Regions from separate parts of the Bacillus sp. TCT6 genome, predicted to be linked through region 1. Evidence: riboswitches for the same ligand, from Rfam matches in the RefSeq annotation. Region 1 holds a riboswitch; the other holds the start of a gene.

Evidence for each region. A riboswitch is a leader RNA that binds a small molecule or an ion and turns the genes downstream of it on or off. The one in region 1 is predicted to bind magnesium.
Region 2: it holds a riboswitch for magnesium, as region 1 does, so the genes downstream of both, mgtE (magnesium transporter) here and AC0ONG_RS06605 (P-type ATPase actuator domain-containing protein) in region 1, are expected to answer to the same signal.

The regions. Positions count from the first base shown of each region.
Region 1 covers NZ_JBVYHX010000001.1:1,285,411-1,288,582, forward strand. Annotated here, with positions in the region: gene AC0ONG_RS06595 (glutathionylspermidine synthase family protein) at 1-248, shown strand, start outside; gene AC0ONG_RS06600 (DUF350 domain-containing protein) at 241-627, shown strand; M-box (ykoK) riboswitch at 840-1,005, shown strand; gene AC0ONG_RS06605 (P-type ATPase actuator domain-containing protein) at 1,341-2,066, shown strand; gene AC0ONG_RS06610 (5'-3' exonuclease) at 2,199-3,065, shown strand.
Region 2 covers NZ_JBVYHX010000002.1:56,013-59,184, reverse strand. Annotated here, with positions in the region: gene AC0ONG_RS27330 (FtsW/RodA/SpoVE family cell cycle protein) at 1-259, opposite strand, end outside; M-box (ykoK) riboswitch at 446-622, opposite strand; M-box (ykoK) riboswitch at 1,135-1,300, shown strand; gene mgtE (magnesium transporter) at 1,581-2,909, shown strand; gene AC0ONG_RS27320 (phosphodiester glycosidase family protein) at 3,067-3,172, shown strand, end outside.

The sequences.
Region 1 (3,172 bases):
AAAATATTATGCTTCAAAATGCACATCAAACGTATAAAACTTCACTGCCGATATTTCAAAAGTATATAGAACTTCCAGTCGTATCCTTGGAAACAGAAAAAGGGATGGAGAAACTGTCGTATGTGTTTGGTTCTTTTTTAATTGCTGGAAAAGCAAGTAGTATCGGTATTCGCGCGGGAGAAAAGATTACAGGAAATGAATCGTACTATTTACCGGTAGGTATAAAAAGGAGGGGGAAAAATGATTAATTTTTTATCATATTTAGCAGTAACACTCGGACTTTTATGTATTGGTCTGTTCTTGATGGAAGTGACAACGAAAGTTAAGGAATTTAAGTTAATGGCTCAAGGGAATAAGGCGGTAAGCTATGTGCTTGGAGGACGATTACTTGGGTTAGCTATTGTTTTATATTCGACAGCAGCTAATTCAATTTCACTTCTTGATATGATTTCGTGGGGAGCAGTTGGGATTTTGGCTCAAATTATCGTTTTTTATTTAGCTGAGTGGCTTACACCACGCTTTAATATAAACAAAAGTCTTGAAGAAGATAATCAAGCAGTCGGTCTTTTTCTTATGTTTTTATCGCTTTCAATTGGGATTGTAATTGCTGGCTGTATAACTTATTAAAAACTTTACGTTTAAACGTAAAGTTTTTTATTTTATTCCGCTATTTGCCGGGCAGCCCGATTGGTGAGGGCTAATAATCAGTGGGGGATGAACAAAACCCCACTGATTAAAGTTTCACTTTATATATGTTAGTTTGCCATACCTTTTGAAAAAATTGTAGGCTACGGTTGACATCTATTTTAAATAAGAGTAACATTTTCAATGTAATGAAAATAAGTCTCTGTTAGGTGAGGCTCCTGTATAGAGAAATGCTACTGCCCAAAAATGTCGAGAGACGCCAATGGGTCAACAGGAATGATCGAATTAAGGTTTTTCTTAACGTAGCTGGTAATGTACCTATGCTATACAGTGCTAAAACTCGGTGAGGGAGAGGTCCGTAGATTTCTAATTATATTAGAAATCGTTTATTTGTGTATGTAATGGCCACTACTCTCTTAAGGGTAGGGGTCTTTTTTGTTACCAAGCTATGAGTAATTTCATAGTATAAACTATAAAATTAAACGAGGAGGTGAGGAGCATGTCAAATTCTGACTCGGTTCCGTTACCCATATACTTCAAATCAAAAATATATGATGTAGGCAGGAAACGATTTGTTCCTCCCTCTATATTTATCACAATGTAGCGTTTATAAAGCGCTAGACACTTTCACAGTAAAGTGGATAAATTGAGAAACAAAGCGTTTCTTCCTATGTTGTAAAGGAGGAGACGATAATATGTTATATGCAAACAAAACTGTGGGTAACACGTCATATAAACTAAGTAAAAAATCAATAAAAGAACAAACAATGCTTCAAAAAAATAAAGATTTATTAATTGAAATTGCAACAAGAGATGTAAAATCTGTATTTGCATATTTTAAAACAACAAGAGACGGACTATCAATGAAAGAGGCACAAAAACGTATTCAAGTATATGGCCGAAATGAACTAACTTCAAAAAGAGCACTTCTTGCAGAAGTAATGATGAAGCTTGGTGGCATGATCCCAGGTTTTTCAAAACAACGTGTGTGTGATGAATTACAACGTGAAACGATTACTGTATCTAGAGTAGAATGTTCTAGTAGTACAGGGCTAAATAGTGAACTGAAAATGATGGAGATACCAGTGCAAGAACTTGTACCTGGAGATATGATTTTTCTTTCGGCTGGAGATGCTGTGCCAGCTGATGTACGTATTATTTATGCAGATGATTTATTAGTAAATGAGTCTGTGTTAACGGGAAACGAAGCGAGTATAGAGAAGTTTGAAAGCTGCTATCACCTTGAACGTAAACGATTTATTCCATTAAAACGGATGAAAGATTATAATCCACTTGAGCTTGAAAATGTATGTTTTAAAGGTTCGCATATTGTTAGTGGAAATGCAAAGGCTGTCGTTGTTTCTACTGGAAAAAATACGTATTCAGGCATATTGCATACTTGTTGTAGTAGGATGTCTTAATGTGTTAATGGTGCTAAATATACAAAAACCATGTATAATAGACAAAGTTGAGCAAAAACGTAGAATGGTAATCTATTTATATAACCTTACGTGATAACGTGAGGTTATTATTTTTTTAATAGGAGAGGAATTATGAAAAAAGTATTATTAGTTGATGGTATGGCACTATTATTTCGTGCTTTTTACGCAACAAGTGTTTACGGACAATTTATGAAACGACAAGATGGAACCCCTACAAACGGGATTCATGGTTATATGAAACACTTGTTAACAGCTACGCAAGCGATCGAACCAACACATATCGTTACATGCTGGGATATGGGAAGTACGACATTTAGAACAGAATCGTTCTCGAATTATAAAGCAAATCGTGCAGCGCCACCAGAAGAATTAATTCCTCAATTTGATTTAGTGCAAGAAATGACTGCGAAATTATCCATTCCAGTTATCGGTATGAAAGGCTACGAAGCCGATGATTGTATCGGTACGCTTGCAAAACAATATTGCAATGAAGCTGAAGTTTATATTTTAACTGGTGATACAGATTTACTTCAACTTGTTGATAAGAACGTTACAGTTATGCTTCTGCGTAAAGGAATTGGAAATTACGAATATTACACACCGGAGAAAATCATGGAAGAAAAAGGTGTAGAGCCGTGGCAAATCGTCCATGCAAAAGCTTTCATGGGAGATACAAGTGATAATTATCCAGGTGTAAAAGGTATCGGTGAAAAAACAGCGTATAAGCTTATTCAAGAGCACGGAACAGTATCCGCTGTACTAGAAAATGTAGAATCATTAACGAAAGCGCAGCGTACGAAGATTGAAAGTGATTTAGAGAACTTAAATATTTCGTTGCAATTAGCACAAATTCACTGTGAAGTTCCAATTTCATGTTCACTAGAAGAGGGACTACACACAATGGATGAAGAAAAACTTAAATTTGTTTGTGAAGAAATGAATTGGGGAAGACCTGAAATATTAATAAATATGCTATAAATAGTTTGGAAAGAGGGATGTTGCATAAGTCGAACTTTGACTTATGCAACACCTTCTTTTTGTTTTTGTAAACAGTATTATAGTAAATAAAATTATGTCGAAATCAA
Region 2 (3,172 bases), on a different contig from region 1:
AAAAAATCCCCCCAACCATAATACAGATTGAGACTATTCGTTTTTTCCATATTTCATATGGGAGTAAAGCACAAACTATTAACCCTATTGTTCCTAAAAGTAGCTTTGTTAATTGAGAATCAACAAAATGTCTACTGGTATAATCGTAATGTTGGACAGCGACAATGGAGCTTGCACTATACATCATGATAATACCTAAAGTACATGTTATGAATAGAGGAAGGAGCAATAGATAATCGATTTTTAATATTTTTTTCATTTTAATATCCTCCTGATTTAAAACAAAACATAATATTACATTTGCTAATGAATAGAATCTTGTTCTCGTCAATTACTAAATATGACTTTTGTTTGGGAAGATTCTATCGCTTACTCCCTGTTTTTTCACGCAAAAATCCCCCTAGTATGTAACTAGAGGGATTCAAAATGGCATGACTAAATAAGGCTTTTTTCCCCCTAGTAGAGCTTTGGCACTATACAACGTAAAGTAATGAAAATTCATTACTTAGCTATCTTAAGAAGAGCCTTAATCCGACAATTCCTGTTCTACCCATTGGCGTCTTTCGACATTTTTGGGCAATAGCCTGTGTTTGCATAGGAGCCTCACCTAACAGGTTAAGCAATATAAATTTTATGTGTTTGTTTCGTGTAGCAAGCCAAGCATAAATATATTTTTTTTGCTTGTCAAGCAACCATATTGCTAATTTTATTTGTTTTATTGCTTTATAGTCCTTTGAGAAATGATATGAAAAAATGTATGTAATCATTCCGTATAAGTACATATTTTTGACTTGTAGTGAATCGTTTGATTAAGTAGTTTAACCATATAAATTTGATAAACAGTAAAGAAGATTTTAATCATAAAAGAAGATTTTTTTATGAATGTTCTTTCGATATACAGAATGACTAATTATTCATCTTTTGTTATAAAGTTGGAATTTGATTAAAAACAATAAGTTTCATATGCTTTATTACGTTTCTTCGAATTAAATCTATTTGAATTCTATGTTTTTTAAGGGGAATTTTAAATTTATAATAAAATATAATTTCATTTTCTATAAAAGATTTTTTTATGAATGGAATTGAAAGTCAGTTGACAAATATTAAATTCTGGTTTAAATTTTGAAGTAATTCAATAAACTTTGTTAGGTGAGGCTCCTGTATAGAGAAACGCTGCTGCCCAAAAATGTCGAGAGACGCCAATGGGTCAACAGGAACGGTCGGATTAAGGCCCTTCTTAATGTAGCTGGTTATAAAAACCTATGCTATACAGTGCTAAAACTCAACGAGGGAGTGGTATACGATTTGATAGAAAGGCACCTCTGTGATTTTGGCAGAGCTGTCTTAATAATCATTTATTTGTATTGTGAAAAACCTTTACTCCTTTTTGAGTAAAGGTTTTTCTGTTTAATGTTATTTATTTTTATCTTGTCTATATTCAAAAAGGAGGTAATTCTAACTAATGAATTGATTGCAATGTAACTATTATTGCTTTAATAAAAAATTTAAGACAGATAAAATAAAACAAAACCACTCATGAAACTCTAGAGTCTCCCTTAGCAATATGAGGAGGAGTTAACATGAAGAAATTATTAAAGGAATTACTTATAACCAAAAATAACTTGGATGCAGAGAAAGTTTTACGTCATCCATCGTATGATATTGCACAAGAAGTAAAACAGTTTTCAATTGAAGATCAAGTCATATTGCTAAATACAATACCTGTATTAAAAAGCTCTAAAATTCTTCAATATATGAGTGCAGAAGAAAAATATAATATCTTAATTCACTTATCTGAAAATAAAGCCAAAAAGTTGCTAAATTTACAACCGATTGATGAATTAGTAGATTTACTTCTAGCGGTTCATCCAGAAAAACAGGCTAAATTAATGGCGTATCTAGATAAAATTACAAAACATAACGTGAAAAAATTGATGACTTTCAAACCTGAAACGGCGGGAAGTCTTGTAACAAGTGATTTTGTTGCAGTTAGAGGAAATTGGTCAGTAAAAATGACATTGAAGTACATTAGGGAACATTCTAAAAATGTAGAATCAATATCTTATAGTTATGTTCTTGATAATCACGGTTATCTTAAGGGAATCGTTTCCATACATGAGTTATTACTAGCACCAGATGAAGAGATATTATCTACTATCATGATTCAAGAGGTAATTTCAGTACAAGCTGAAATTGATCAGCAAGAAGTTGTAAAAAAGCTACTGAATTATAATTTAGCAGCAATACCTGTCACAACAGCAAATAATAAAATGATTGGTATTATAACATTTGATGACGTAATGAATGTTATGGAAGCAGAAGCTACAGAAGATATTCAAAAGTTAGGCGGAAGTGAACCATTAAATCAATCTTACTTTGAAGCTAGCATTTGGAGCATTTTCTTAAAACGTCTACCATGGTTATTACTTCTTTTTGTTGCTGAGGCATATACAGGTACAGTATTAAAGTATTTTGAAAACGAAATTGAAACTGTAGTTGCCCTTGCTTTCTTTGTTCCATTATTAGTAGGTACTGGAGGGAATACAGGAACACAGGTTGTAGCAACAATTACTCGTGCAATTGGTATTGGAGAGGTGAAATTTAAAGACATTTTTCGTGTAATGAAAAAGGAATTTGCAATTGGTATGCTTCTTGGACTTGCACTTGCGGTAGCTGGACTCACTCGTGCTTATATGTTAGGTGTTGGAACAGAAGTTGCACAAGTTGTAGCAATCACTTTATTATTTATTGTTATTTGGGCCTCTCTTGTTGCAGCTGTTTTACCTTTAATTCTAAGAAAATTAAAACTGGATCCTGCAGTTGTTTCAGGTCCATTTATTACAACATTTGTTGACGGAACAGGATTAGTAATTTATTTCATGGTTGCAAAAGCGTTATTAAATTTGTAAATATACACTGAAAAAAACAAATGTGGAATAAGTATTTTGCCTTGATTACTAAAATATAGTGGGAAATTTAGTAATGAGAAAATCAAACACTTTTGTCTTTAGATAAATAATATTTTAATGGATTTATTGAAAGTAATGAATGCTGGAGGATAAAACTATGAAACATCTAAGAAAAATCTTCAAAAGAATCTTGCTTCTATTTTCTATTTTAATGATTATTGGCATAGGAATATTATTTGGTACTAGCTATGGCCGAGAGCTTC